4 regions of the Bacillus spongicola genome follow, and region 2 is predicted to be linked to each of the others. Evidence: riboswitches for the same ligand, from Rfam matches in the RefSeq annotation. Region 2 holds a riboswitch; each other region holds the start of a gene.
The links. Region 2 has a riboswitch for cobalamin ahead of U8D43_RS00125 (acyl-CoA thioesterase). Riboswitches for the same ligand answer to the same signal wherever they lie in the genome.
Positions count from the first base shown of each region.

Region 1: another riboswitch for cobalamin. It lies ahead of U8D43_RS05005 (ABC transporter substrate-binding protein); the one in region 2 lies ahead of U8D43_RS00125 (acyl-CoA thioesterase).
Region 3: another riboswitch for cobalamin. It lies ahead of U8D43_RS05020 (cob(I)yrinic acid a,c-diamide adenosyltransferase); the one in region 2 lies ahead of U8D43_RS00125 (acyl-CoA thioesterase).
Region 4: another riboswitch for cobalamin. It lies ahead of U8D43_RS08905 (ABC transporter substrate-binding protein); the one in region 2 lies ahead of U8D43_RS00125 (acyl-CoA thioesterase).

Region 1 covers NZ_JAYKTS010000005.1:42,739-51,897, reverse strand. The annotation lists gene U8D43_RS05015 (cobyric acid synthase) at 1-296, shown strand, start outside; gene cobT (nicotinate-nucleotide--dimethylbenzimidazole phosphoribosyltransferase) at 280-1,320, shown strand; cobalamin riboswitch at 1,379-1,591, shown strand; gene U8D43_RS05005 (ABC transporter substrate-binding protein) at 1,752-2,756, shown strand; gene U8D43_RS05000 (FecCD family ABC transporter permease) at 2,719-3,792, shown strand; gene U8D43_RS04995 (adenosylcobinamide amidohydrolase) at 3,785-5,266, shown strand; gene cbiB (adenosylcobinamide-phosphate synthase CbiB) at 5,256-6,230, shown strand; gene cobD (threonine-phosphate decarboxylase CobD) at 6,235-7,314, shown strand; gene U8D43_RS04980 (bifunctional adenosylcobinamide kinase/adenosylcobinamide-phosphate guanylyltransferase) at 7,311-7,862, shown strand; gene cobS (adenosylcobinamide-GDP ribazoletransferase) at 7,859-8,620, shown strand; gene U8D43_RS04970 (histidine phosphatase family protein) at 8,572-9,159, shown strand, end outside; gene U8D43_RS04965 (bifunctional adenosylcobinamide kinase/adenosylcobinamide-phosphate guanylyltransferase) at 9,141-9,159, shown strand, end outside.
Region 2 covers NZ_JAYKTS010000001.1:20,529-29,687, forward strand. The annotation lists gene U8D43_RS00110 (tetratricopeptide repeat protein) at 1-900, shown strand, start outside; gene U8D43_RS00115 (DNA topoisomerase III) at 974-3,148, shown strand; gene U8D43_RS00120 (hypothetical protein) at 3,278-3,400, shown strand; gene brfA (ribosome rescue factor BrfA) at 3,526-3,795, opposite strand; cobalamin riboswitch at 3,974-4,154, shown strand; gene U8D43_RS00125 (acyl-CoA thioesterase) at 4,425-4,907, shown strand; gene U8D43_RS00130 (ribonucleoside-diphosphate reductase subunit alpha) at 4,910-7,135, shown strand; gene U8D43_RS00135 (ribonucleotide-diphosphate reductase subunit beta) at 7,147-8,184, shown strand; gene U8D43_RS00140 (MepB family protein) at 8,809-9,159, opposite strand, start outside.
Region 3 covers NZ_JAYKTS010000005.1:51,967-56,239, reverse strand. The annotation lists gene U8D43_RS05030 (PadR family transcriptional regulator) at 208-537, shown strand; gene U8D43_RS05025 (permease prefix domain 1-containing protein) at 538-1,500, shown strand; cobalamin riboswitch at 2,088-2,274, shown strand; gene U8D43_RS05020 (cob(I)yrinic acid a,c-diamide adenosyltransferase) at 2,440-2,988, shown strand; gene U8D43_RS05015 (cobyric acid synthase) at 3,115-4,273, shown strand, end outside.
Region 4 covers NZ_JAYKTS010000010.1:57,573-66,731, reverse strand. The annotation lists gene U8D43_RS08915 (adenosylcobinamide amidohydrolase) at 1-22, opposite strand, end outside; gene U8D43_RS08910 (FecCD family ABC transporter permease) at 19-1,083, opposite strand; gene U8D43_RS08905 (ABC transporter substrate-binding protein) at 1,046-2,008, opposite strand; cobalamin riboswitch at 2,327-2,513, opposite strand; gene U8D43_RS08900 (fatty acid--CoA ligase) at 2,763-4,325, opposite strand; gene U8D43_RS08895 (long-chain fatty acid--CoA ligase) at 4,340-5,953, opposite strand; gene U8D43_RS08890 (CaiB/BaiF CoA transferase family protein) at 5,950-7,032, opposite strand; gene U8D43_RS08885 (SDR family NAD(P)-dependent oxidoreductase) at 7,032-7,835, opposite strand; gene U8D43_RS08880 (MaoC/PaaZ C-terminal domain-containing protein) at 7,832-8,218, opposite strand; gene U8D43_RS08875 (FAS1-like dehydratase domain-containing protein) at 8,230-8,667, opposite strand; gene U8D43_RS08870 (acyl-CoA dehydrogenase family protein) at 8,685-9,159, opposite strand, start outside.

The sequences.
Region 1 (9,159 bases), on a different contig from region 2:
CTCCGTTTATAGAACTGCCCGGGAGAGCTGAAGGTGTCCAGTGCGATAATATTACCGGGACATACTTTCATGGGATTTTTCACAATGATGAATTCCGGGAAATGTGGTTAAATTCTCTGAGAGTAAAGAAAGGACTTGAACCCATTGAAAACCGAATTTCTTTTGCGAGATTAAGGGAGGAGTCCTTTAATAAGCTTGCAGATGTGGTTAGGGAGCATCTTTCGTTAGAGTTGATTTATAAAAGAATGATAGATTTTCAAAGAGAAGAGAGTGATAAACATGATTCGCCGTTTTAACATAGAACCTGTCAATAAGGATCAAGGAGACAAAATACAGGGCTATTTAGACACTTTGACCAAACCGCAAGGGAGCCTAGGGATAGTAGAAGATATCTCCATTCAGCTCGGGCAAATCACCAGCAATGACTTTCCGGTAGTTACGCCACCAGGCATTATCGTGTTTGCAGCCGATCATGGTGTAGCGGCTGAAGGAGTTTCAGCCTATCCTCAGGAAGTGACGGTCCAAATGGTTCACAATTTTCTTAACGGGGGAGCAGCCATCAATGTGCTTGCAAAGCAGATTGGGGCAAGAATCGAGATTGTTGACATGGGGGTAGCAAGCGATTTGCAAAGAGAGGGCCTCCATATCAAAAAAGTACGACATGGTACAGGCAATTTTCTAAAAGAGGACGCAATGACACGAGAAGAAGCTATTCGAGCAATAGAGGCTGGAAGTGAGGTGGCAACGAAGGTATTAAATGATGGTGTGAAATGCCTCATCATTGGGGAAATGGGAATCGGAAATACGACGAGCAGCAGTGCTGTACTTGCAGTTTTAAGCGGGCTGGATGTATCCCAAGTGGTTGGTGCTGGAACAGGAATTTCAGATGAAAAACAAAAAAATAAGCGGGACGTGATCCGCCAGGCAATCGACATGCGGCAACCTGATCAGGGAGATCCAATTGATATTCTTTCCAAACTCGGTGGTCTGGAAATTGCCGGGATGATCGGCGCCATTTTAAAAGCTGCGGAACAGAAAACGCCTGTTTTGATAGACGGATTCATCAGTACGATTGCTGCTCTTCTCGCAGCAGAGTTACACAATGAAGTTAAAGATTATCTTTTTATCGGCCACCAATCACAAGAAGTAGGGCATCAGCATGCTATCAAACTATTAGAGAAAACACCTATCTTAAACTTAAGTTTAAGACTAGGTGAAGGGACAGGTGCTGCTCTGGCATACCCCGTACTCCAAGCTGCAACGAATATCTTAAAAGAAATGTCCACGTTCACCGCTGCTGGTGTAAAGGGAAAATTATAGTGAAATAAAAATTTACAATATTGGAAAATTACATTATAATAACGAAAGAATAAAAAAATGAATATTACGACAAATAGGTTCCTTTCATGTTCAGAAATCGTACTGGACATGGAAGGTGAAAAGGGAAGTTGGTGTAAATCCAACACGGTCCCGCCACTGTAAGCGTTGAGGAAAGCTGTAAGAGTCCACTGTACACGATAAAGGTGTATGGGAAGGCACAGCGGACCAGTGAAGCGTAAGTCAGGAGACCTGCCTATCTTGTTATTTAAGCTCCTTCGAGGAAAAGGGTGTTTAAAGTACGGAGTTTCCTTGTATATGGATTTGCGATAGCAATCTAGCATACTCGGGATACATAGGTGCTTTTGGACATTCAACGCTTCCTTTGGAATGCGTTTTTTTATTTGAGTAAAATGTTAAAGGGGAAAAGAATTATGAATCAGTTAAAACAAAAATGGGGGATTTTCAGTTTTGTCCTTATCCTGACTTTGGGTATTATAACTGGCTGTGGAACCTCAACAAATGAAAAAAATAAATCCGTTAATGGAAACTCTAATGAACAGGAGTCGGGTCAGGAACAGGCGCAAGAGTCAGAGACAGCCTTTCCTGTCACGATTGTCGATGATGCTGGTTCAGAGGTTACCTTGGATGAAGAACCAAACACGATTGTTTCCATGCAACCAAGCAATACGGAAATAGCTTATGCGCTTGGATTGGGAGAGAAAATGGTCGGGGTTTCGGATTTTGCCAACTATCCTCCGGAAACGGCAGATGTACAAAAAGTGGGTGGTCAGGATATGAATGTGGAATCAATCTTGACCCTTCTACCTGATGTTATTTTTGTTACTGATTACCATCAACAGAACCACAAGGATATTTTAAAACAGTTTGAGGGAGTGGGTATTAAGGTAATCGTCATCGGTAGCGAATCTTCATTTGCAGATGTTTATGAGACGATGGAGCTAATCGGGAAAGTTACAGGTAAGACAACTGAAGCAGAAGCGCTGATTACCGATATGAAGGACCGCCTTATTGCTGTTAAGAAGAAAGCAAAGGAAGTAACAGATATGAAGAAGGTGTGGGTGGAGGTATCGCCTGCACCTGACATTTACACAACTGGGCAAGGAACGTTTATGCACGAGATGCTCGAATCCATCCAGGCGGAAAATGTGGCAGGTGACCTGGAGGGGTGGGTAAAACTAACGGAAGAGGAAATCGTCCAGTTGAACCCGGATGTCATAGTCACTACCTATGGCTATTATGTGGATAATCCGAAAGAAGGAGTTATGGCTCGTTCTGGTTGGTCCGAGGTTCCTGCCATCAAGGACGGAGAGGTATATGATGTGGACAGCGATACGGTAACTAGACCTGGACCTCGTCTCATTGAGGGAGTGGAAAATCTTGCGAAGCTTATCTATCCAGAGGTTTATAAGAAATAAATTTGTTTGGCTTTATATCGGGTGTGGAGGGTTTGTACTTGGTACAGCCCTCCTTGGTTTATTGAACAGCAGTGTTTATCTCCCAGTACCAACTATTTTACATATTTTATTTGAGAATATGTTTGGGTTTGGGTGGCTCGTTGATGTTCCGAAAAATGAAGTAATGATTATCTGGAATATCCGATTTCCAAGGGTGCTTCTTGCCATGATTGTGGGGGCATCTCTGGCACTTGCAGGGGCAGCATTTCAGGGCTTGCTACGAAATCCTTTGGCAGATCCCTATACAATCGGGGTTTCCTCCGGGGCAGCTCTTGGGGCAGTTGCGGTGATATTCTTTAACATTACCATTATAGGATTAGGAAGCTTCACCCTTCCAGTGGTATCCATCATAAGCGGATTGGTGTCCCTTCTGTTTGTGTTTGGATTGGTACGATTAAGTAACAGGGGACTGGCAATAGAAACGATTATCCTTGCAGGAATCATCACCAGCGCATTCATCGGTTCCATTATTTCGTTGATTATCGCACTTGGTGATAAGGAATCTATGACGCAGATAATATACTGGCTGTATGGAAGTGTCGGCATGAGAGGTTGGGGGCATGTGCAGCTAATTTTTCCGTTTATGATTTTGGGAGCTGCTTTGTTGTTCATACATATTCGTGAACTAAATGCGATGGCGCTCGGGGAAGAGGCAGCTGATCATATTGGGGTGAATGTGAAGAGGGGAAAGATTAGGATTCTCCTAGGTGCATCTTTATTAACTGGATCAGCTGTTGCTGTGTCGGGTTCCATTGGATTTGTAGGATTGGTGATTCCCCACTTTGTCCGACTGATGACAGGTCCTAATCACCGCCATGTGCTTCCACTGTCCATGCTAATTGGTGGAGGATTTCTCGTATTAGCTGACTTAATGGCGAGAACGTTGATTGCACCAAAGGAACTTCCAATCGGAGTCATCACAGCCTTAATTGGAGCGCCGATTTTTGCCGTTCTTTTAGTAAAGGAAAGGATTGGAAGGGGGCGGAGCAATGATTAAGATAAAGAATTTGGTTGGAGGATATAGTGCAAGAGACCCTATTATTAGAGGGGTAAATCTAGAGATTTTTCAGGGTGAGTTTTTTGCGTTACTCGGCCCAAATGGAAGTGGGAAGACAACTTTATTTAAACTGGTCACCGGCCAGCTTCAGGTTTTCGAAGGGGATTTGCTACTTGCAGGTAAGTCTGTTTCATCTTTGTCAAAATTGGAAAAGGCGAAAATGGTGGCGGTGCTGACCCAGGAGATTCATGTCTCGTTCGACTACACAGTGGAGGAAATCATCAGCCTTGGTCGGTATCCTCATCAAAAAGGTCTCCTGAAAAGTTTATCTGCTAAAGATAAGGAAATCATGCTTCAGGTAATGGAAGTAACGAACATCACGAGGTACGCTAATAAACAGTTCAGAAAACTGAGCGGTGGGGAGAAGCAACGGGTGTTACTCGCTAAAGCGCTGGCTCAAGAACCAGAAATTCTTTTACTGGATGAACCGACAAACCATCTTGACATTAAGCATACTTTTCATATGTTGGACCTTATTAAAGAATGGCAGAAGACAAAGGGTCTGACTGTCTTTGCGATTCTACATGACTTGAATATTGCCTCCCTATACGCCGATCGCCTTGCCCTTTTACATAATGGATTATTTCTGGAAGTGGGCGATGCGGAAACACTTCGGAAAGAGAAACAGTTGAAAGAGGTGTACGAAGTGAAGATTGGGGCTGATTCCCATCCGGTCGTTCCGAAGCCTCAGCTTTTCATGACGCCAAAATTTGTAGAGGAAAATGAAAAGGTCAGGTTTAGCAATAACTTTACGTTCCAACAGGACGATGCATGCCTACATATTCAATCCAGCCTCCCTCTCCGTACCATTTCCAATGGGGTAGTGGGAGATGGGATCCAGTGGCACAAGCATTTTTGTAATTTTCATGTGAATAAAAATTACAACTGCAGCGATCCGGTAAGGGATATAGAGGAATGGCTAGTAGTGAAGGGGATTCCCCCAGAACAGACGGTCGGGATGATGACGGCCGTTCATCTCGCTGACGTGGTGGTAAGGAAGAAAGTAGTGGAGGACCTTGAATTTATGGTAGTTGTAACAGCCGGAGTGGGAAATGCGGTGGATATTACGAATGCAAAATGGTGCCCAGCTCCTTTTACGGTAGGCACTATAAACACCATGGTATTCATCAATGGCCATTTATCCGATAGCGCATTGGTCAACGGACTGATGTCAGCCACAGAAGCCAAAGTGAAAGCCCTAAATGATCTGAATGTGAAGGATCCCCAGACTGGAACGATTGCATCAGGCACTTCGACAGATGCAATGGTACTAGCAGTGACGCAACAAGGGGAGCGAACTCCTTATGCTGGCTCCGGTACGCTCCTTGGCATAGGAATTGGTCATATTGTCTATGAAGCAGTGAAAGAAGCTCTTTTGAAATACTGGAATCGAGTAGAAACTAATGATAGATAATTTTTTTATAGGACTCATAATAATATTGGGAGCTGTTTTACTGGACTTCATTCTCGGAGATCCACGTTGGTTACCGCACCCAGTCGTGCAAATGGGAAGGTTTATTTCGCTGTTGGACAGAAATTGGAATAAAGGGATCAATCGAAAAGCGAAAGGAGTAACCCTTACATTGACCATCGTAATTACTGTTTATGGTCTTACCCTTCTCATGGTCTACTTAGCAAATTTACTTCACTTATGGGTTGGTGTGGCAGCCGAAATCTATTTCACTTTCACCACCATCGCAATAAAAGGGTTGAAAGATGCAGGCAGAAGCGTATTTAAACCATTGAGTGTGGGGAATCTGGTCGAGGCGAGAAAGTGTTTAAGTATGATAGTCGGCCGTGACACTGAAAAGCTTTCGGAAAGTGAAATTGTCAGAGGAACAGTCGAGACAGTTGCTGAGAATACTGTGGACGGAATTACTGCTCCACTATTTTGGGCAATGGTCGGCGGTGCACCCTTGGCAATGGCTTACCGAGCTATAAACACACTTGACTCCATGGTCGGCTATAAAAATGATCTATATAAAGAGTTCGGTTGGGCCTCGGCAAGATTGGATGATTTGGCAAACTTTATTCCAGCAAGACTAACCGCTCTTACCATGTGGCTTTCTTCGTTTTTTATAAAAGGTTCAAGAAGCTTTGAGGCATGGACAATCGCGCTGAGAGATGCTAAGAAGCATCCCAGTCCTAACAGTGGATGGTCGGAAGCGATGACGGCAGGGCTGATTGGAATTCAACTGGGTGGTGTCAATTACTACAAAGGAATAAAGTCTGACCGAGCAACGATGGGGGAAGCTTTGACACAGCTTAAACCAACTGACATTACTAAGAGCATTTACTATATGCACGGAGGCTGGATAGGTTTTGTATTACTAGGAACAATCTTTTTATTATTACTGCATTTGGTTGGAGGGGGATGATGGAATGAACTGGCCAGAACACGGGGGGCAGCCTGCACAAATGAAAAAGTTATTTCATTTGAAGAAGGAAGTCGAGGTCTATGATTTCAGTGCAAACCTTAATCCGATAGGTCCACCGAAATGGTTAAAGGAAGAAATGGAGAAGCAGTGGCAAAAGCTCATGTGCTACCCTGACCCTCATTATTCCAGCAGCAGGGCTACTTTGGCACGAATCGAAGATGTTGATGAGGATGAAATCCTTTTAACAAACGGTGGGGCAGAAGCTATTTTCCTTGTTGCCAAATATTTCGAAGGGAAGAGGGCGGGGATAGTGCACCCGGTCTTTTCCGAATATGAACGAGCGTGTAGACATTACCATCTGGATGTGACAGATGTCTTGGTGTCAGCAGAAGACGACTTTCAATTGCCCGTGAACAAGATTGTAGAGCTCATGTCGGATATAGATGTCCTATTTCTTTGTCGCCCCAATAATCCAACCGGTATGGTTGTGCCGAAAAATGAAATGAAAATCCTGCTCGAGCAGGGATTAATCAGCCATACTTATTTAGTGGTAGATGAAGCATTCGTCGACTTTATTCCATCCGAGTCGTTGGGGCCACTGTTGAAGAATTATCCCAATATGGTTTTGTTGCGGTCTTTGACGAAAATGTACACCATTCCTGGTCTTCGACTGGGCTATATCATGGGGGGGAGTAGGATTGTAGAAGTGTTAAAAAAGGAACAGATTCCCTGGAGTGTCAATGCAATAGCGGATGCGGTGGCACCTCGCCTTTTAGAAGATAAGGAGTTTTTGATACGGACCTTTGAGTGGCTTCGTGAGCAGACAGATGTGTTGCGGACCTTTTATGAAGGTCAGGATTTTTATATGTCTCCAACTTGTGTGAATTTCTATCTAATGCAGGATCAAAAAAATCCGAATCAGATGGAGGAACTTTTCAACTTTTTGTTGAGGAACGGGATATTAGCAAGGCATACCCATAACTTCAAAGGACTAGGCGGTCGTTTTTTAAGATTTTCCATTCGGTCGGAAGATGAAAATACTAAATTGCTCAGATTGCTCCGGAAGTGGAGAGAGCGAGGATGATTGTCTTTGTTTCAGGAGGAGCTCGCTCAGGAAAAAGTACTTTTGCAGAGAGGATGGCACTTGATATTTACAATAAGAATAAACTTATCAACGGCCGTCTCTTTTATCTTGCTACTGCAAAGAGAAGTGATGAGGAGATGGATAGACGAATTTTCCTTCACCAAAAGGGACGAGGAAAAGTTTGGGAGGTCTTGGAGGAGCCCTATGATTTAGATAGGAAATTGGGACTCTCCCGAAAAGGAGATGTTGTGTTGTTGGATTGCCTGACTATTTGGCTAAGTAATATGATGTTTGATCGTGCCACTTCCAATGATGAGATATTAGATGAGGTGGCAAAATGGACGAAGATTGTCAGAAAGAAGGATGTCAAGCTCTTCATTGTATCTAATGCTGTCAATGAAGAGCTTCCTTCAAAATATGATTCGGTCAAGCATTATGTTTATCTACTGGAGAAACTCCATCAGCTCATAGTAGAGCAGTCAGATGTCGCTATTCAGGTTAGGTCAGGAATTCCGAAGTACTGGAAAGGTGGAGAGGTTATCTCATGAAAAACAGCGTGTATGGTTTCCTTTTGGCGCTTCAGTTTTTAACAAGAATACCAGTACCATTCGAGTGTCCATGGAATAAGGAGACAAGCAGATGGGCATTAAAGTGCTATCCGCTAACAGGCATTATTCTAGCAAGTCTGCTTGTAATTGTTGTTTGGCTTTTACAGCCAGTTCTGCCATTGTGGATAGTGGCGTTACTTGTTTTGTCCTTTTGGATCTGGCTCACTGGTGGTTTACATTTAGACGGATGGATGGATGTGGCGGATGCAGCGGGCTCGAACGCTCCGCTTGAGAGGAAATGGGAAATTATGAAAGATCCCCATGTAGGAAGCTTTGGCATTTTGAGCCTTTTATTTTTATTAGTTTGGAAGACGGTTTTTATTTATCTAATATTAGAGGTGTCTTATCTACATATTTTTTCTTTCGTTATTATACTAGCTTTCTCTCGGTTTATTGCAGTGTTCCTTATGTGTTTTTACCCTTCTGCTAAGCAGAAGGGTCTGGCTGAGGAATGGAAACGAAACTTAACTAAGGTGGATGTTGCACTGGCATTCCTTCCTTTAGCTGTAGCGTTAATTTTTCTACCTAGTTATCTTATATTGTTACCTGCATATCTGTTATTTAGTTGGTGTTATGGTCTTTGGATGATGAAGAGATTTAAAGGAATCAATGGAGATCTATTGGGCAGCGCTATTGAAGGAGGAGAGCTATGGGGACTTGCCGTCGTGTGGATTTATATCTCGTTCGTCATGGGCTAACGGATTGGAACAGGGAAAAGCGATATTTGGGACATACTGATAGGGATGTAATCGTAGAGGAGTTGGAACAGCTTTCTAGTTTGAAGAAAGAAATAGGTAGGTTGCGCTTCCACTATGTTTATTCCAGCGACCTTGTGAGGTGCCTCTCTACATTGGATTTTCTGGATTTGTCGGTTACTTATTGTGAGGATGCGAGATTAAGAGAATTGAATTTTGGGGAATGGGAAGGAAAAACGTTTGAGGAGTTAAAGGATTTTTCCTTGTACCATGAGTGGATAAATAATTGGGAACAGACAAGCCCTCCTAAAGGGGAGTCAGGGATTGCATTTCAACAGAGAGTGAATTCGTGTGTCGAAGAAATGTTGGAGACCATTGATTCTGCTAACATTTTAATTGTCACACATGGTGGCGTGATTCGATATCTACTTTCCAAGTTTAAAGCCAGCAATTTTTTTTGGGAGTCTCCTGTGGTGAAACATGGACAATGTCTAGCAGTGAGACTAGTTGAGCGGGAGGGGGGATGGACGTGCAGCTCGTTA
Region 2 (9,159 bases):
CAATTAGTAGATAAAGGACATACTCAGGAAGCCATTAATTATTTGGATAAAAAGCTTGAAAAAAATAGTGAAAATGTAATCTTATTGCACGAGAAAGGATATTTACTCATCGAAGAAGGGAATCCAGAGGAAGGCTTAGAGTTAATTAATCAAGCGCTAGACCTTGCAACACACGAAGACGTTAAAGATGTTTTGTATAACAACAAAGCGTGGGCTCATAATTTACTAGGAGACTTTGAAGAGGCTCATAAAGCCATTATACATGCGATATCGATACACCCCAATGATGCAGCAGAGTATTTGCATTTAGGGAACGCGCTAGTTGGCCTCGATCGATTACCTGAAGCGATTTCTGCTTTTGAACAGACGTTAGAGCTAGACGCGACCTACAGCCATGCTTTTTATGGGCTCGGGACAGTGTATTTTTATTTAACAGAATATGAGGATGCCATCCTTCAGTTTCAACAATACTTAACATTTGTACCGAAGGATGTAGATGCGTTACTTTTTTTAGCTGATGCCTACGATCTAACCGGTCAATATGAATTAGAAATTAATGTTCTTGATCGTGTTATTGAAATGAATCCGCTTGACGAGTATCCTTTAATATACAAGGGAGATGCCTATCGCTTTATGGGTGATTATGAAAAAGCGATCGCTATTTTTGAAGAAGTGAATCTAACTTTTTCAGACCATCCCGATGCCCATTGGTCATTGGCCGATATTTATGTTATTCAAGGGGATAAGGAAAAAGCTCTAAACCATATTAAAATCATGCTAGAGCTCGATCCTTCTTATATCGACTCTATGAAAAATAACCCGAATTTTAAATCCCTGCTAACTTCACCAGAATTTCAACAAATTGAAAAAGAACTAGAGAAATCGGATTCAGTCGTATAAAGTAGAATAAGATAAAAAACAGTAGCGGAAACGTTGCTGTTTTCTTCTTCCATCTGAAAGAAAGAGGTGTCCCATGAAACTGATCATTGCTGAAAAACCCGATCAAGGAGCGACATTGGCCAAGCCGTTTCCTCATAAAAAGGGACAAGGGTTTATTGAAATCTTACCCAATCAATACTTTCCAAAAGGAGCGTATGTCACGTGGGCAGTGGGCCATCTCCTGCAATTGCAAGCACCTGAAAAATACGACGCCTCCTGGAAAAAATGGACGCTCACAAACTTACCATTAATACCTGAGCGCTTTCAATATGAAGTCACAAAATCTAAATTCAAACAATATCAGGTCGTAAAGTCGCTCTTAAGTCGTTCCCAGGTCACAGAAGTGATTCATGCAGGAGATGCCGGGCGAGAAGGGGAACTGATTGTTCGAAATATCGTGAATCAGTCACGAGTGAAAAAACCGATGAAACGACTGTGGATTAGTTCCTTAACCCCCAAGGCAATCACCGAGGGCTTTCAATCTTTAATCGATGAAAAAGAGACCCTCAGTTTGTTTCATGAAGCGTATGCACGTGCATGTGCTGATTGGGTTGTTGGAATGAATGCATCAAGAGTGTATACATTATTATTGAAAAATAAAGGCATGTCAGATGTGTTTTCAGCTGGTCGCGTGCAAACGCCGACTCTGGCTCTTATTGTGAAACGAGAAAAAGAGATTGAACAATTCAAAAGTGAACCGTTTTGGGAAGTATTGGCAACATTCAATATGGACGGTAAAGCCTATGAAGGCAAATGGCAAAAAGAAGATGATTCTCGTTTAAAAGAGAAGGAAATGGCCGATAAAATCGCCGCTTTTTGCAAGGGAAAACAGGCAGAAGTTGCTAAGGTTGAGAAAGAGCGGAAAGAATACCTGCCGCCTCTTCTTTTTAATTTATCTGCCCTGCAAGCAACGGCGAATAAAGCGTATAAATTTTCACCAAAGAAAACGCTAGACATTACCCAAAAACTTTATCAAAAAGGAATTGTGTCCTATCCACGGTCGGACTCTACCCATGTAACACCTGGAGAAGCGGAAATGTTTCCTGAAATTTTAAACAAAATCGCTCAATTTTCAGCATATAAAGAGTTGTTTCCATTACCAAATGAGTCAATTTTACATAATAAACGTTATGTTAATGAAAAAAAGGTCACTGATCATTACGCCATTATTCCAACTGAGCAAGTAAAGGATCCAAGTAAGCTGTCTCCAGATGAAGAAAAAATCTATGATTTACTGGTGCGGCGTTTAATTGCGGCACACTATGAAGCGTCTATTTTTGATTATTCCACCATTACAACGCTTGTTGAAGGACGCGCTGAATTCATTTCAAAAGGAAAGCAGCAAATTAAAGAGGGTTGGCGGAAGGTGATTTTCCAGCAAGGGGGCGAGAAGGACGTAATTTTGCCGCTTGTGGAAAAAGGCGATTCAGGTAAGGTTTCAGACGTGAAGGTGAAAGAAAGCAAAACGCAACCGCCGAAACGATATACAGAAGGACAACTGATTACGTTAATGAAAACGGCAGGTAAGCACTTGGAAAATGATGAACTTGAAAAAGTATTAAAAAAAACAGAAGGGCTTGGAACCGAAGCGACAAGGGCAGGCATCATAACGATGCTACAAGACCGGAAGTATATCTCCATTAAGAAAAATCAAGTGTTCGCCACGGATAAAGCCAAGGTGCTGATTGAGGCGGTAGGAGACAAAATTTTAGCTTCTGCCGAAATGACTGCGAAATGGGAACAACGACTTCATGAAATTGGTGACGGGAAGGCATCGGCTTTAACGTTTATGGAACAAGTGAAAAAATTATCTGCCAAAATCATTGCCGATGCGGTGGAAGACAGCAACTCTTGGACCTTTGCTGGGATCGATACAGAATCCGTTCAAGGAACGAAAAACAAGTACTCAGTCGGTAAATCGGTCGGTGTTTGTCCATTATGTGGTGGCAAAGTATTAGATAAATCTACCTTCTACGGTTGTAGTGAATATAAAACGAAGAATTGCAAATTTAGCTTTTCTAAAAAAATATTAGGTAAGACGATCTCTCAAACCAATGCGAAAAAATTACTTTCAAAGGGCAAAACAGACACCATCAAAGGTTTCAAAAAGGGAGAGAATGTATTTGATGCTAGGCTTGTTTGGAATGCAGGAGAAAAGAAAACACAATTTGACTTTTCTGGTTCTGAGCAGTCAACAACACCAAAATAGATCGGAGGGGTCATCATCGATAATATATCCTATATCGTTCTTTTAGTACTGAGCTTATCTTATTTCTTTTTTTACAGAAAATACCGAAGCTTCTTAGTACCCTATGTGATTTTTGAAAGTGGATTAATTTTGTGGGTTATTAGTTTATTTATCTTGGAAGATTGGACAGGTATCATTGCTGGCATAATAGCTTTAGTCTTGATTACAATCGGGGTTATTTTAGCTGTTAGACAATTGCTTGTGAGAAGATAATCCTTGAGATATTTCATTAAAATGGTATAAAAGGTTCTTTTCGCAAAGATTGTTGCTTTTGAACCAGTCCAAAAATGTTGCTATAGTTTTGTTCCGGGCATGCTTTCGCCTATTTTTCCTGGAAATCAAAAGTGAAATGGGCGATTTAATGAAAAATCTGATGAAATGGCCACAATGTCTACGAAAAAAGGCATTAAAAAAGAACCATTTTTTCCTTCTGGGGAAGAATGGTTCTTGTGCTTTAATCGATAGGTTAGCTCTTTTTTGGTTTTGGTTTTTCTTGTAGTTAAATTTAACTGGCCGTAAGAACTTCTAAAAATCACTGGATTTGGACTACCTTCTCTCGTTCTTTTTTCGCGAATTTTTTTTGCGTTTGATTTCGTCAACCCTACCACTTCATTTCCGTGTGTATTTAACCCTCACCTACAGATGGGAGTTATGCTGCGTACCTAATTATACAATATTATCATCAAAAGGCGAAAATTCTAACTTGTCAATCGTGAGAGAGACGTCTATAATGTATCACAGATACTATAATTTGTGTCTTAATAACTTATGAATACTATATATAGTACTATAACCGATTTTAAAGGTGTCATTTGAGACTTAATAGGGAATTTGGTGAGAAACCAAAACTGTCCCCGCAACTGTAAGTGTGTACGAAATAAGCAGATCCACTGTCACGATGAGATGGGAAGGGCTTAGAGTAGGCGAACACACGAGTCAGGAGACCTGCCTTTTGAAATACGTATTATCTTCTTCGGGAATTGAGAAGGTAGGACGATGGTATATTTGGTAGGTTTTTTGATAGCTTATCATCATATCGACGTTCTAACCCATCCTCCTGAGTGATGGGTTTTTTAATTGGTTCGTTTTCTTTTTTTGATTATTTCCCTTTTTATATATTGGGAAATTGCATGTTTTAAATACGTGATCAGGAGAGTAGGAAACTAGTAAGATAAAAATTCAACTCAGATCTTGTGAGCCCGAAGAGCTAGTGTTCTATAAAATGGAGGAAAATTCAATGGAAAACATCGTAAGCACCGACCAGTCTAGGACGATTCAAACAAGGATCGTATTGCCACCAGATACCAATCATTTAGACAGTATTTTTGGAGGAAAGGTATTAGCTTATATTGATGAAGTCGCTGCCCTAGCAGCAATGAAACATAGTCGATGTCTTGTGGTGACGGCGTCGATTGATTCCGTACATTTTTTGTCGTCAGCAAAGGTAGGCGATATATTAACCCTTGAGGGATATGTCGTGTCAACCGGAAGAACATCGATGGAGGTGTATGTAAAGGTAGAGAGTGAGGACCTGTTAACAGGTCAGAAAGCTATCACAACAACTTCCTTCTTAACGATGGTTGCAATGGATTCAAACAGCATACCGACAGAAGTTCCCAGAGTACTCCCTCAGACCTTAGAGGAGGAAAAACGGTTTGAAGAGGCCCAGCTTAGGAAGAAAATTCGCAAGCAAAATCAGAAAATGACGAAAGGGGAATGAGTATGATTACCAATATTTATCCTGATAAAGAAATATATATGGACTACCTACATTCGCTTGAAAAAAGGTTTCCTCAGCTATCAATCACCGAATTGAGTGAGAAGGTTTTAACGAACATTAACGATTCTGATCATACGTCCTTTTATGATCTTGTTATTCTCGGAGCGCTCGAACGCTTAACGTCAATCGAACCAGACTGGACATTTGTGGCAGCGAAGGCGTACCTAGATCGATTGTACGAACAAGCCTTGGAACACAGACAAATAGGTCAACCTTATGAATCATTTTTTGAATTGATTTCTTCATTAACGGCTCAAGGAATCTATCATGAATCCCTACTTACTTCCTATTCCAAAGAAGAAATCCAGGAGTTAGGACAGCTTCTATCACCAGAAAAAGATCTTCTATTTAACTATATTGGCCTGGTGACATTAAGTGAACGATATTTAGCATCTTCCCACAATGGAGCGACAATGGAGCTTCCTCAGGAGCGATTTATGATTATTGCGATGGACTTGATGAAACTTGAGCCTTCATCCAAACGAATTGCTCTTGTAGCAGAATCATATTGGGCGATGTCGAATTTATATATGACAGTTGCAACACCAACCTTAGCAAATGCTGGAAAAAATCATGGACAATTATCGAGTTGTTTTATTGATACGGTCGATGATTCACTCCGCAGCATATATGACACGAATACAGATATTGCCACATTAAGTAAAAATGGAGGCGGAATCGGGGTCTATTTAGGGAAAATCCGTAGCCGTGGAAGCAGTATTAAGGGCTTTAAAAACATCAGTTCAGGGGTGATTCCGTGGATGAAGCAACTCAATAATACTGCGGTTGCAGTAGACCAACTTGGACAGAGACAGGGGGCAATTGCGGTTTATTTAGATGTTTGGCATAAAGATATTTTCTCATTTTTAGATACCCGTCTAAATAACGGTGACGAACGCCAACGAACGCATGATTTGTTTACGGGAGTCTGTCTTCCAGATGTGTTCATGGAAATGGTGGAGAAACGTGAAAATTGGTATTTATTCGATCCTCATGAAGTGAGTGAAACGATGGGATTTTCGTTAGAGGATTATTTTGATGAAAAGCCAGGATCTGGGGAGTTTTCAGACCGCTATTGGAGTTGTGTTCAGAATACGGCAATATCAAAGGAAATGGTTCCTGCGATTGAGTTGTTCAAACGAATTATGATTTCACAACTCGAAACCGGTACTCCCTATATGTTCTACCGAGATACAGTAAATCGTCTCAACGCTAATCACCACGAAGGGATGATTTATTGTGCCAACCTATGCACTGAAATTACGCAAAATATGAGTCCGACCATTCTTGCTGAGGAATACATTCAAGACGGAAATATTGTTAGTGTGAAAAAGCCAGGTGATTTTGTGGTGTGCAATTTATCCTCACTATCGTTGGCAGTAACCATCCGTGATGATGTTTTAGAACGCTTGATTCCCATTCAAGTTCGCATGCTCGATAATGTGATAGACGTTAATAAAATTCCGCTTCCACAAGCGCAGTTAACGAACCAAAAATACCGTGGAATCGGACTGGGCACATTTGGCTGGCATCATTTCCTTGCCTTAAACGGGGTGAAGTGGGAGAGTGAGGAAGCGATTACTGAATGTGATGAAATCTATGAAAATATCGCTTATTTAACGATTAAAGCAAGTATGAATCTTGCGAAAGAAAAAGGAGCTTATCCCGCTTATGTCGGAAGCGATTGGCATACGGGCACTTATTTTGAAAAACGGGGATATAGAGGAGAAAAATGGGGTGAGTTAAAGGAAGAGGTGCAATCATTCGGAATTCGGAATGGTTATTTGCTTGCGATTGCCCCTAATTCATCGACCGCATTAATAGCTGGATCCACAGCAAGCATCGATCCCATCTTTCGGAAGGAATATTCTGAGGAAAAGAAAGATTATAAGATTCCCGTTACAGCTCCTGACTTAACACCTGAAACCTCATGGTATTACGTTAACGCTTATCGAGTTGATCAGCATTGGAGCATTAAACAAAATGAGAAGAGACAGAAACATATCGATCAATCAATATCGTTTAATTTCTATATTTCTAATGATATTAAAGCGAAAGATCTACTAAACTTACATCTTGATGCATGGCGTTCAGGATTGAAAACAACCTATTATACAAGGTCAACTTCAGGTCAAACTGTTGATGAATGTGAAAGCTGTCATAGCTAAGGAGGGGTAATATGGAAGAGATAAAAAGAAGAGTACTAATGGATACTGATGCGCCCAATCGTAGTACTAGCATTTTAAACGGAAGCAGTTCGAATGTATTAAATTGGGATGATGTTCGTTATAACTGGGCGTATCCGAAATATAAACGAATGTTAGCGAATTTCTGGACGCCATTTGAAATCAATATGAGCAAAGACATAAAACAATTTCCTAGTTTGAGTGAAAAAGAGCAAACATCCTTTTTGAAAATCATTGGTTTATTGGCCTTACTGGATAGTATTCAAACCGATTTTGCCGGAAAAGTCGCTGACTATTTGACAGACTCAAGTTTGAATGCTTTGATGATCATTCTTGCACAGCAAGAAGTAATTCATAATCATTCTTATAGTTATGTACTATCAAGTATCGTGGATAAAACGAAACAAGAAGAGGTGTTTCAATATTGGCGAAACGAACCTACCCTTCAAAAAAGAAATGCTTTTATTACCAGCGGATATGAGGCGTTTATTGATCATCCTTCAGTCGATACCTTTCTTCGAGCAATCATTATGGATGTAATATTAGAAGGTTTGTTTTTTTATAGTGGATTCGCCTTTTTTTATAATTTGGCCCGAAATCAAAAAATGGTCGCTACGAGCACGATGATTAATTACATCAATCGTGATGAACAAATTCATGTCGGTTTGTTCGAAAAAATCTTCAAAGAAGTGCTCGCTGAATACCCAGAATCTGATACTGAACATTTCCAGCAATACGGTACAGAAACCTTTCGCGAAGCCGCCTTATTAGAAATAGAATGGGGCAAAGAAGTGATTGGGGATGAATTCCAAGGAATTCTTTCTTCAGAAGTTGAAGAATATATAAAATTCATGGCAAATAAACGAGCTCAACAGCTTGGTTTTCAACCACCTTTTGAAGGACATCGAACCAACCCGCTTCGTTGGATCATTGCCTATCAAGAAGTAGATTTAGGCAAAACTGACTTTTTCGAGCAAAAATCTAGACAATACACCAAAACATCGGCTGCTAATGGGTTTGATGAATTGTAAAGGCTCTTTTCGCAAACTGTCGATCTTGGCACAAAAAAAACAGGCAGTAAGGGGCTTTCGATTGATTTCCTCCTTTTCATTTAGTATTGAAGAGTTTTTCATTAGGAAAGAGCACGAAGACATAGAAGTCAAAGGTTTTGTTGCTATTTGAAAATCCACAATCTTTTTTATAGGCTCTATTCACAGACTTTGTTGCTCTAGCATATAAAAACCGATGGAAACACACTTCTCTTTCCTCATTTCGATTTAAAAATAATTCGAAAAGATGTTCGAAGTCACTCTTCATCACGAAATAAGGACCAATTCGAAAATCCACAATTTTTGCGAAAACAGCCTTGTTAAAAAAACATTGTAAATGAGAAAAGCCGGAGAGAATACTATCTTTCCGGCTTTTCTCATATTCTTTTCTTGGAAAATTGGGGATAAGAAAGGGGCTACTGCTTTATTTAACAATAGCTTTTACATTTTGAACAAAGATTGATCAAAATGTAGGGGGAGTATTTTTCTCTGCAATAGCATTTTATAAAAAAATTGATAATTTCGGTAAGCGAATCGCTAAAGAAATCCCCCAATTGCGAATTTGACAGCCCACTACGTGAAGCAACAAACTTTGCGGAAAAGCCATTATAAAAAATACAATTTCTTTAATTTTTCAACTTCAAAGTCATCTGATAAATCAATAAAATATTCTGCTTGCCATGATTGAGTCCTAGTAGCATTTGTATTCAATTCTGTTTCCCAATTTGGATAAACTCTAATTGCCATTTTCCCTTTTTGCTTGGGACTTTTCAATATTCCATATTTGAGAAGCACTTTTTTAGGGAAAATAAATTGCCCTCGCCTCTCGTTGTCTATGACAGATACGATTAATTTCTCTGGTGAACTCTCATAGCTATAAGCTTGATTGATTCCCTTAGAATTTTTCTCCCAAAATGCAACAAAATATCCCTTCTTTTTAGGAGTTAATTTAGCAAG
Region 3 (4,273 bases), on a different contig from region 2:
AAAAGTTTGATGATTTCATACTCGAAGGAAAGGCAGAAAAAGGAAATTGAGTATCACGCAAATACAGTATTTGTGTGATAAATTTTTTTTTTTACTTTATCTGTCGTAGTAAATAGGGTATACTCAAATTACTACGACAGATGAAGTGAATATTATTAATTGCGGTAAAACCTAAAAGGGTATGAACTATGAGAAAGGAGAATATATTTGATTAGCAGTGATGTTATGCGAGGTTATAATGACACAATTATTCTCTATATGTTATTGGAAAATGATTCTTACGGATATGAAATCTCAAAGAACGTAAAAGAACTATCACATGAAAAGTACATCATAAAGGAAACAACATTATATTCAGCATTCAATCGTTTGTTGAAAAACGGTTACATTGAATCATTCTATAAAGATGAGACATTTGGGAAGAGGCGGACCTATTATAAGATTACACGATCAGGGATTAACTATTATAAAGAAAAGTGTAAAGAATGGGAGTTAACAAAGGAAGTAATTAATAAATTTATTAAGGAGGAGTTTTAAGTGGATACCATTATTAATTATTTGAACAATATGTTTGCACATTTGCCAAAGACTAAAGAAATGGAAGCATTGAAAGAAGACATGCTAACCAACATGGAAGACAAATATTATGAATTGAAAAGAAGTGGGAAGTCAGAAAACGAAGTAATCGGAATCGTTATGTCTGAGTTTGGTAATATTAATGAGTTAATAAAGGAATTTGACATAGATCATAAAGAGAAAACCGGAGATCTTCCAATTCTATCAGAGGAAGAAGTAAACGATTATTTGGAGGCAAATAAAAGATATAGTATGTTCATTGGTATGGGTGTAGGTTTGTGTTTGATTGGCGTATCTTTGTTATTGTTATTTACTGAATTAATAGGCGTGCGGATCTTTACAGGTATTTCACAAGAAGTAGGGGGTTTTGTCGGAGTCATTTCGTTACTTTCACTTGTGGCTGTAGCGGTTGGTATGTTCATCTATGCAGGAATGGGCTTAGATAAGTACAAGCAAATAGAATTTCATTTTGAATTGCCTGTTCATGTGAAAAACTCTATTGAAAAAGAATATGATTCTTTTCGCTCCACCTATACAATGTCACTAATTACCGGTGTGGTTTTGTGTATCTTGTCGCCACTTTATTTAATGATAGCTGCAGCTTTTAATACGGATGCAATTAGCTATGGAGTAGTAGTACTTTTGCTTATCATTGCTGTAGCTGTTTATATATTAATATATTTTGGTTTGAAAAGAGAAAGCTATCAAAAGCTATTAAAAATTAATGAATACTCCATTCCAAAACATACAAACAAAGTAATAGGTGCCTTTGCAGCAATTTTATGGCCTTTTACTGTTATTCTTTTCTTGATTAGTGGGTTTATCTTTCACTTATGGTATATTAATTGGATTTTGTTCCCTATTGCAGGATTATTATTTGCAATGTTTAGTGGTGCATACTCAATTATGAAAGAAAAAGATTAATAGCCAAACCGAATTAATAAAAGCCAGTATGCTTAAAATAAAATAAAATAAAATAAAATAAAATAAAATAAAATAAGATTCTATTCAAAGAGCATGGTAAATTAATTATCTTTTTGTACCTCGACGAAAGGGAGTAGGTGTTGAGAACTGTAGGATAATTTGATTATAAAGGAAGACACTTCTCCACTTTTATATCTGCAATTTCTACTCATTCCATATGAAATATGATAACACTTGGAGGAAACTTCAACTTCAATGAAATGATATGGTAATCATTCTTAAAATCAAGAGACGATGAATTTAGATACCGTACCTTACCCATTTCCTATAGAGCATTAGTGGTTTGGAGTGGAGGCACCTTTTCTTCGTCTTACAAAAGGAACGGAACAGCCCTTTTGGTCGACACGGCTACATGGGTATCAGAAAATGCCAACTAAACATTTATTTCCAAATTTCTAGTCGTTTTTTGTTGGTTGGACAAATTACAAATAGTTTTATGCAATACTATAGATATTCACTAAAGACTTTTCCGGCATATTACGCTACAATGAATTCGTCGGTAGTTTCATAGGGTTTCATTAATTACATATTTCGATCAACAAATAGGTGCCTTTATGATGAAGGTTAAAAGGGAAGCTGGTGAAAATCCAGCACGGGCCCCGCCACTGTAAACGTTTAGCAATGCTATAGTCCACTGTGTGAAACAAGCATGGGAAGGAACAGCACTGCGTTTGAGACGTGAGTCAGGAAACCTGCCTATTTGTTTTTTAGGATTCTGCGAGGAAAGAATGCTTAAAGTCATATTTAGTGCAATTAAATCTCACGCCTTCTGTCTATTCGGATGGCTGTAGATTTGTTCATTTATTGAATGTCCTTAAGCGTCTTTTCTGTGTTTACTCAGGAAGGCGTTTTTTTATTGGAGACAAAGAGGAGGCAACGATGAATAAAATGGTGAAGCAAAGAGGTCTGACATTAGTGTACACAGGAGATGGTAAAGGCAAGACTACGTCTGCGATAGGGTTGGCGGTACGAGCAGTCGGAAGAGGGATGAGGGTGAAGGTCCTTCAGTTTATCAAATCCCCTGAGCGTAGCTACGGAGAGCAGCTTGCTCTTAAGAAGCTTGGTGTGGAGATGGTCCAGTTAGGCATAGGTTTTACATGGACAAAAACACCAGAAGAGCACAGGGACGCATTGCGGCTGGGCTGGCCGATAGCTAAAGAAGTCGTGATGAGTGGGGAATACGATGTTGTTATTTTGGATGAGTTGAACAATGCTCTCGCAATTCAGAGCTTTCAGGTAGACGACGTTCTTCCAATAGCTGAAGTTCTTGAACTTATCCAGAACAAGCCAAAACACGTTCACCTTTTGATCACCGGTCGGGATGCACATGAAAGAGTAAAAATGTCAGCTGATTTGGTTTCTGTCATTGAAGCTGAAAAACATTATTACAACGAAGGGGTCTCGGCAGTTAAAGGAATTGAATTTTAACCGAAGGGAGAAGATGCCATTGTGACAAACTGAAGAATGGTCATTGTTGTCCACACGCATATCCAATTTATTTCCGAGCTGGAGCTGGTTGAGAACTGGATACAACGTTGTTTGGAGGGGAGATTTATGTTTAAAGGAACACCAATCATGGTGCAGGGAACGCATTCAGATGCCGGGAAAAGTGTGATTGTTACCGCCTTGTGCCGCATTTTTGCGCAAGACGGATATCGGACAACACCGTTTAAATCCCAGAATATGTCGCTCAATTCCTATATTACGTCTGATGGAAAGGAAATCGGAAGGGCGCAGGGAGTACAGGCGGAAGCGGCAGGTGTAGTAGCGACGACGGAAATGAATCCAATTCTGATCAAGCCGACAGGAGACTATCAATCACAAATTGTCGTGAACGGTGTACCTTTTCAAAATATGAAAGCCGGCGAGTACCGACAGGATTTTTATGAAAAAGGATTGCAGTTGATTCAGGAATCGTATTCCCTACTTAAAAAAGATTATGACTGTATTGTAATAGAAGGGGCAGGGAGTCCTGCAGAGATTAACCTAAACGATCGTGAACTCGTCAACATGCGTGTTGCCCGGCTAACCAATGCACCAGTCATTCTCGTAGGGGATATCGAAAAGGGTGGAGTGTTTGCCAGCCTCGTCGGAACGTTACAGCTCTTGGAAAAGGCGGACCGCCAAAGGGTAATTGGTATTGTCATCAATAAGTTCAGGGGTGATGTATCGTTGCTTACGCCCGGCTTGAGTTGGCTAGAGGAATATACAGGGGTTCCTGTTCTTGGTGTTGTTCCGTATGTAGCGGATTTGAACATTGAGGCAGAGGATTCGGTCATTCTCGACAGTTACACCTCAACTAGGGATTCAACAAGAGAATTGGACATTGCAGTCATTCGGTTTCCTTTTATATCTAATTTTACAGATATCGATCCTTTCTTTAGCGAACCGGATTGCCATGTGCGATATGTTCAAAAAGCGGAAGAGTTAGGTGAGCCTGATATGGTGGTGTTACCGGGTAGTAAAAATACATTAAGCGACCTACTTTTTTTACACGATAGTGGATTGGCGAACCGTATTTACACACTGTCAGAGCAAGGAACGGCTGTTTTCGGCATATGTGGAGGCTATCAGATGCTAGGGGATAAGGTAGTGGACGAGCATGGTATGGAATCGTCAATGAAGGTGGTTGCTGGGCTGGGGCTGATTCCGGCGGTGACATTTATTTCAAAAAAAAAGACAACACTTTTGTCTAAAGGTATAGTAACGTTTA
Region 4 (9,159 bases), on a different contig from region 2:
TAACATTACGCACTTCTATCATGATGAACCACTACTTTCATGTTTTTGTTTCATTAAAACAAGACCAAACACCGGTGCACCAATGATGGCCGTAATCACTCCAATTGGTAGTTCCGTTGGAGAAATAATGGTTCTTGACACGACATCTGCCAAAATAAGAAATCCTCCACCGAATAGCATCGACAAAATGAGCAATTGACGATGTCTTGGACCCCAAATCTGACGAACAAAATGAGGAATAACCAATCCAACAAAGCCGATTGTGCCTGATACGGAAACTGCGGCTCCAGTTAAAATAGAACCACCAAGTAAAATCATTAATTTCTTTCGGTGAACATTCACTCCTAAATATTGAGCTTTTTCTTCCCCAAAACTTAGAACGTCCAGCTCATTTGCTTGAATCCAAAGAAGGATACTTCCGAATAAAAAGAAGGGAAGTAGAATCCACACATATTGCCACCCTCTCATTGCCACGCTTCCTAATAACCAGCCAATAATTTGTCGAAGTTCATCATTTGTCAGCGCAATCATCAAGGAAAGTAAAGCACCTAAAAAGGAACTCACGATGATTCCTGTTAAAATAATCGTCTCTACTTTCATACTAATGTCAATTTTCTTAGTAAAAAATAACACGAAAAAAATCGTCAGTGAGGATGCAAAAATACTCATAAATGGTAAGGTGAATAGTCCCAAAATTGGCAGTGATAGATGAAAAAAGAGCGTCACAACCGCACCTACCGAGGCACCCGAAGAAACCCCTAATGTATAGGGGTCCGCCAAGGGATTTCGTAATAGCCCTTGAAAAGCGGCTCCTGCAATAGCAAGAGACGCCCCTACAAGTCCAGCTAATACTACACGAGGTAAGCGTATAGCAGACACAATATACAAAAACTGTTCCTCTATTTGAAAAGAAAGGAACGGTGCTACTTTCATCAAAACTAATTGAAGTATGACTGTGAACGGAACCGAAACAGTACCAATAGAAACACCTAATAGGATAGAAACAATTAAAAATACAACCGCAAAACTATACGTTAAGAATGAATTAGTTCGTAAATACCTCTGGATAAACCGCTTTGGCAACTCCCTCTACTCCTTGTATTAATCTAGGACCTGGACGTGTAACTAGATCTGAATGGATATCAAAAATCTCTTCTTTCTCCACTGCAGTTACCCCAATCCATCCTTCTCTGGCTAATACTTGACCAATTGGATCCTCTGAATAATAGCCATAAGTGGTAATAATGACATCTGGATTTAATGCAACGATGGCTTCCTCTGTCATTTGTGGCCAGCCTTCTTGCTCTCCAACTGCATTCTTAGCTGAAATCAACTCTAATATTTCATGAAGAAAGGTATTTTGTCCAGCAGTATAAATTTCTGGTGCAGGAGATATTTCAAAAAAGACCGTCTTTTTCTTATCTTCTGATATAGAATCCGCTTTTTCTTTAATCGTCAAAAGCGCTGATTTCATCTCTTCAACTTCTTGATTTGCTTCCTCAACTTGACCAGTAGCTTGACCGATAAGCTTAACCGAAGCATACAGATCTTCAAAACTATCAGCCTGATCAACAACAACAACTGCTACCCCTGCATCTTGAATTTGCTTGAGTCCTGCTTGTGCCATCGAATAGCTTGATTCATGTGCTAAAACAAGATCTGGATTTAAAGAGATGATTTTCTCGACATTAAATTCCATTCCCCCGATTTTTTCAAGCTCAAACACTTCTTCAGGGTAGTTATCAAAATCCGTCACCGCAATCACTTCCTCAGATAATCCGAGTTCAAATAATATTTCTGTATTACTCGGAATTAAGGACACAATTTTCGTTGGTCTCTCCTCAATGGTTACTTCTTGTCCAGCACTATCAGTTAAGGTAACTGGAAAAGTTGTAGTTACTAATTTTGTTTCGGATGTAGTCTCTTTCGGCTTGGTTTCAGCATCGCCACATCCACTTAACCCTAGTGATAAAATTAAAAATAAACTTATCATATAAATTCTTTTCATTTTTACTCCCCCTATTGTCTAAAATAAAAAGGCTATTTCCGCAAAGAGTGTGGCTTTTCGAATAGGGATAAACCCCTTGAAATGTATGACTTCATGCTCCTTTCCTAGCGAGAAATTTTAGATTTCTACATTACTGGGAAGAAATAACTCGAAAAAACCTTACTACCTGTTCTTTCTTTGTGATAGGAGCAACAAACTTTACGAAAAGAGCCAAAAAAACATCTTCCCAATAGAAGATGCGGTGTGTGTAAAAAGGCAAACGCTATCATTTTTTTTGACAACACGGCCTTAATACACCATCCTATCCTCGTAGGTTTTTTGGGTGCAGAGAATTAGGCAGGTCTCCTGGCTTCATGGTCATCGTTTGCTGTACCTTCCCGTGCAAGAATCTACACAGTGGATATTACAACTCACTCCCATTTACAGTGGCGGGACCGCGTTGGCTTTTCACCAACTTCCCTATTATGATAATAACCGTATTATCACCTAATCCCAACGTATTTAGTTTTTGTTTCCGCCATTAGTCATTATACACTAGTTTTTTCTCAGATTGGGACTAAATATTTTGAATTATTCTCACTTTAAAGTAATCAAATAAAACAGGCACCTTAAAAAGGTACCTGTTTCACTTACTGTTATTAGTTACTCCGAATCCTTCATATTAATTTAATAACCATGCAGAGTGTGAGAATACATACAATCTTTATGGCTGCACTACATTCAGGAAATATAGTCCACTTCGGCTACATTCCGATTAAACCTGTTGCTCTTTTTCAATGAACGTTTCTCGAATCAAGAATTTTTGAATTTTCCCACTCGCATTTCGAGGCAATTCATCGACAAATACATACTCTCTTGGGCGTTTATAATCTGCTAACAGATCACCATTTTTCAAGTATGCATCAAGATCAGCGTTTGTAAGTGCTTCGTTCTTAGCTACGATGATGGCTGTGACTTGTTCTCCCCACTTCTCATGTGGTTTCCCGAGTACAGCAACATCTAACACCTCTTCATGGGCATGAAGCGCATCTTCTACTTCTCGCGGATAAACATTCTCTCCCCCTGAGATGATCATATCGTCCACTCGATCGGCAACATATAAAAACCCTTCTTCATCCATGTAGCCTAAATCACTCGAATGATACCACCCTTTATATAACGCTTTTTCAGTAGCATCATCCCGATTGAAATAACCCATCATGGTGCAAGAACCACGAATAATGATTTCGCCCACTTCTCCTGGTGCACAGAGATCATCAGGCTCAGACGGCCCACCCTCATTCGGTTTCACGACGCGAATTTCATGATTATACGCCGCCCGTCCGGCAGAACCTGTTTTCGTAAGTTGTTCATCTTGAAGCAAGAAAGTAACCGCGGGTCCCATTTCCGTTTGACCATATGCTTGGATTAACCCTATGCCTAACTTTTCATCAATGGCTTTCACAAGTACTGGAGGCATTGGTGCTGCTCCGTAAAGACCGATTCTTAATGATGAGGTATTGAATTGATCTAAATCATATTGAAGTAGCATATTCCACATCGTCGGAGCGGCAAAGAAGGTAGTAATTTGTTCTGAATTAATCACACCCAGCACACGTTCTGGATGGAATTGATGCAGAATGACGTTTTTCGCCCCTGCTTGAACACGCGGTAAGAAGCAACAATGTAGTTCCGCACAATGAAACATTGGCGCAGTGACCAAACCGATATCATTTGAGGAAATACCTAAGACCGCATTACAGATTAAACTTTGTTCAGCCATATCTCGGTGGCGATGGAAGACTCCTTTCGGTCGCCCCGTTGTTCCACTCGTATACATAATGGCATAGGGATCATTTTCGTTGACCTCACATTCATCCCACTCAGCTGTACAGGCATTAACTGTTGTATCATAATTTTTAGCGAACTCAGGCTTTTTATCGCCTGTATACCAAAAAATAATAGAAGAGAAATCATCAGCAAGGCTTTCAATAGGACCAGAAAGAGCTTCTTCAAATAAAACTACCTTCGGCTGGCAATCTTGAAGAATGTACTTAACTTCCTGTGCTTTCAAGCGGAAATTTATGGGATTTAAGACCGCTCCTACTTTGCCACAAGCAAAGAAAATCGTTGCAAGTTCTAACGTATTAAATAGAAAAGTGGAAACCCGGTCCCCCTTTTTCACTCCTGCAGCCTTTAGCGCGTTGGCTGCTCGGTGAACTTCCTGTTGCCATTGTCCATACGTCCACCGTGTACCTGTTTTTTCTTCTATGATTGCCTCTTTATTTCGGAATTTACTAACTGTCTGATCAAATATAGAGCCGGTTGTTGCGTACATTCAATCTCCTCCTTTTATTCTGAAATAAGTTCTTGGCTTAATTGGTCTCGTAGAGCACGCTTCAAAAACTTCCCAACTGAGGTTTTCGGAATCTCATTTAGAAAAATAATATCATCGGGTAACCACCATTTTGCAAATTGAGTAGAGAGGTAGGATAAGAGTTCGTCTTTGATCGACTCTTCGTACCCCTCTTGCAGCACAACACATGCCAGTGGTCGCTCTTGCCATTTTTTATGTGGTACAGCAATCACCGCTGCTTCAAATACGGCGTCATGAGTCATTAGGGCATTTTCCAAATCAACCGACGATATCCATTCTCCGCCACTTTTGATCAAATCCTTCGTTCGATCAGTAATTTTGATATAACCGTCCTTGCTTCTCGTCGCGATATCACCGGTATATAGCCAACCGTCTTTAAAAGTTTCTTTGCTCCGTTCATCCCGGTAATATTCATGTGCCACCCATGGACCACGAACGATAAGTTCTCCCATCGTTTTTCCGTCCCAAGGAACCTCACCATTTTCATTAATAATTTTCACATCTAGACCAGGTATCACCATGCCCTGCAGTGCTCTTGTATTTACACGTTCTTCCATAGAAAGGGTATCCATATTACTCGTTAATGTTGAAAGGGAGACGATCGGACTTGTTTCAGTCATGCCATAACCTTGGATAAACGGAATGTGGTACTTTTCTTCAAAGGCCCTGATAATATTTTTCGGAGCGGCAGATCCACCGCATACGACCGCTCGTAAACTACTAATGTCGTAATTTTCTTTTTCTAACAAATTCACAAAAGCAAGCCAAATCGTTGGCACGCCAGCCGTAATTGTCACTCCCGCATCTTGAATTAAAGAGGCTATCACATCAGGAGTCATATTTGGACCTGGCAACACTAGACTCGTGCCAAACCAGACTGCAGCAAATGGTAACCCCCATGCATTTGCATGAAACATGGGTACAATCGGCATACATACATCTCGCTCAGACAAGGCAATCGTATCTGCTAAGCCTGTGGCCATAGCGTGAAGAACGATGCCTCTATGGGTATAAACGACTCCCTTTGGATTACCAGTTGTAGCCGAGGTGTAGCACATACCAGCGGGTGTGTTCTCATCCAAATCTTCCCTAAGTGGAAAATCTTCGTCTGCTTCTTTTAATAACTCTTCATAGGAGTAGACGGATGGTAATGTTGTCTGAGGAAGGGTGTCATTGTCCGTCATAATGATATACTTTTCAACCGTTTTCAACTCATGTTGAACTTGTTCGATAAGAGGAACTAAATCCTCATCTATTAATAATATTTTATCTTCAGCGTGATTAATCACATAGGCAATATGTTCAGGTGATAAGCGAATATTCACCATATGAAGAACGGCTCCGGTACACGGGACACCGAAATACGCTTCCAAATGACGATGATGATTCCAGGCAAAGGTAGCTACTTTGTCGCCTTCTCTCATCCCAAGCTTTGTCAGTGCACTTGCTAATCGTCTTGTACGCTTTGCATATTCTCGATACGTAAAGCGGTGGATACCACTGAGGGTTCTTGAAACCATTTCCTTATGTGAAAAATAATTTTCTGCTCGATTCAATAAACTCGTTAATGTTAAAGGAGTATTCATCATTCTTCATCACGCTCCACTTTTTTTATTCCTACTAGACTAGCCGTATGCTCACCTGGAGTAGGAGCAGATGTTCTCGGTGTAGTACCTGAAGTAAAGATGGTTACTTTATCATTAGTGTATTTGACTAAACCACGAGATTTTCCGTACGGATTCTTCAATACCTCTTCGATTTCTAATACAGGAAACAAACAGCAATCATACTTTTCGCCTATGTCGCTCCATTCATCCATCGTCTTTGTTAAAAAATGGGCTTTGATTTCTTTGTAGGGTTCATTGTCATTTTGCGCCTCGGCAAAGGCAATTGACTTCCAATCTTGTTTTCCGACGGCCTCACAAAAATTCGCCCAAAAATGAGGTTCTAGGGCCGCAAGAGACACGAACCGTTGATCTTTCGTTGGGTATATGTGATAGCAAAGAACACTCCCGTCTAAATAGGGTGGGCCATAACCGTTGTTTTGTATCGTTTGATAGGATGCATGGGCTGTGAGCATGGTGATCAAAGTGTCGTTTAAAGCCACATCTAAATAGCTTCCTTTTCCTGTTCGCTCTCGCTGAAGTAGAGCGGCCAACACTTTTTCGCTTGTTGCTAACCCACCTGCAAAATCAACCGTTGTAAACGTTGGATGTATAGGTCTACCTTCCCTGTCTTTATGTTGAGATAAGAGACCAGATAAGGCTTGATAGTTCAAATCATGGCTGCCTAATTCAGCCCATTTTCCTTTCTGTCCAAAGCCAGATAACGAACAATAAATGATGTCGCTTTTTATTTTCTTAACATTTTCATAATCCAAGCGTAGTCGTTTCATCACTCCTGGTCTAAAGCTTTCAATAATCACATCTACGGAGGAAAGTAATTCATAAAGGGCGAGAATATTAGCCGACTTTTTTAAATCCATCCTAATAGATTGTTTATTCCGATTATTGGCTTGATAAACAAGACCTCCGGCGAGATGTTGAGCTGGATCTCCGTTTGGTGGCTCAATTTTGATAATTTCTGCACCTAAATCAGCAAGCCGTAAAGTCGCGTAAGGGCCAGGTAAATAGTTGGTAAAATCAAGTACCCGGATGCCTTCTAACATCACGTATACCAGCCCCCATTGATATGTAACACTTGTCCATTCGTATAATTAGATAAAGGAGATGCCAAATAATAGATACCAGCAGCGGCTTCCTCTGCTGTTCCAGCTCGTTGTTGCGGGATAGACTGTTCAAACATTTTTTTCACTTTCTCTGGGATACCAACCGCGACCCCATTCACCGTTTCTCCCTTTTCTTTCGATTGTGTTAAGCGAGTATCGATCAATCCAAATGCAACAGCATTGCAATTCACATTAAAAGGACCCCATTCTCTTGCCACTGTTTTCGTTAAACCAATCAGACCTGCTTTGGCTGCTGAGTAATTGGCTTGACCTACATTTCCCATCACACCAGCAACCGATGATACATTCACAATTTTCCGGTAGTTGACTTCACCGTTTGCAATCTCCTTTTTAGCCGCTTCTCTCATATAGGGAGCAACAGCCCTAGTTAACTTAAACGGAGCAATGAGATGGATGTCAAGCATAGCTTGAAATTGTTCATCGGACATTTTATGAATCAAGCTATCCCATGTATAGCCAGCATTATTAACGAGAATATCAATCCCACCATACTCTGTAGCGGCTTTTTCCATAATCGACTCTGAAAAACCAGCTTCTGTTACATCACCGGCAAACCCTACCGCCGAACCACCCAATTCTTTAATTTCCTTCACCACGGCTTCGGTCGGTGCCTCATCCTTATCGGATACCACTATTTTCACTCCTGCTTCGGCCATTTTTAATGCGACGGCTCGGCCAACTCCTCTGCCTGAACCTGTTATGATGGCAACTTGATTATTCATCTTTTTATTTCCTCCTTTAATACATGAAACGTACCGGACAATTTTATTTCATCTTTTTCATTTAAGACATTGACTTCCCCTATTCGGATTGATTCCGTTTCTTCTTGAATGTATCCCTCAACAGTTAATTCTTCACCTGGAAAGGTCATCTTTTGAAATCGAACCGAAAATTTTCGGAGTTGCTGAGGAGAAAACCAAAAAGTTAGTGCCTCACCTGCTATTCCCATCACCAGCATTCCGTGTGCAATTACATCGGGCAATCCTGCTTGCTTTGCCACTGGATTCACCGTATGAATCGGATTGAAGTCACCTGAAGCTCCCGCGTAGCGAACAATTTGACTATGGGTCACTGCTTTTTTTTTCAATGGTGCTAATGCCGACATTTTGTTTCCTCCTAACGTTCAATTACGACCGATGTGGCGACTAGTACTATTTCTTCCTCGTCGTTGAAATAGTTGGTTTGTAGAGTAAAAAGTTTCATACCACTCTTTGCTCTTTGGTCAATCACTTCCATAACTGCAGTTATTGAATCTCCCGCACAAATGGTCGAATGATATTCATAGCTTTGTTCTCCGTGCAATACTCGTAGGGGATTCACTTCAAGGAGCGAAATCAGTGCTTCAAAGCTTAAGCCACCCCACATATCAATTACGGTAGAAAAGGTTGGAGGTACCGGGATGTCACGGTACCCTTTTTCTTTTGCAAGATCAACATCTGTATAGAGAGGATTCCGATCACCTATTGCGTGCACAAATTCAAGAATTTTCCCCCGCTCAATAGTAAACCTAAACGGCTTCGTCACGATTCCTACTTTATTTTTCACAGTAGCCACTTTATATCACCTCCAGTCTATAGCCCAATATTTTTGGCAATAATCGTTTTCATAATTTCATTTGTTCCTGCGTAAATTGCCGAAACAGGAATATCACGGAATCGTCTAGAAATCTTGTATTCTTCCATATACCCATAGCCTCCGTGAAGCTGCAGGCAACGTTGTGACACTTTTTTGGCCATATCCGTGAGCCAGTATTTGGCCATTGAGACTTTCGTCACAATATCTTCCCCAGCAATATGCTCCGCAATAAGGGAATCTAAAAAGGTCCGTCCTATTTCAATTTCTGTTTTCATTTCCACCATTTCAAATTGGATGTGTTGAAATTTCGAAATACTTTGCCCAAATGCTTCGCGTTCTTTTATATAATTCATGGTCATCTCGAACATATCCTCAGCAGCTACCTGTGCCGAAATCCCAACGAGTAGCCTCTCTTGTTGAAGTTTGTCCATTAAATAAAGAAAACCTTTTCCTTCTTGTCCAAGGAGATTT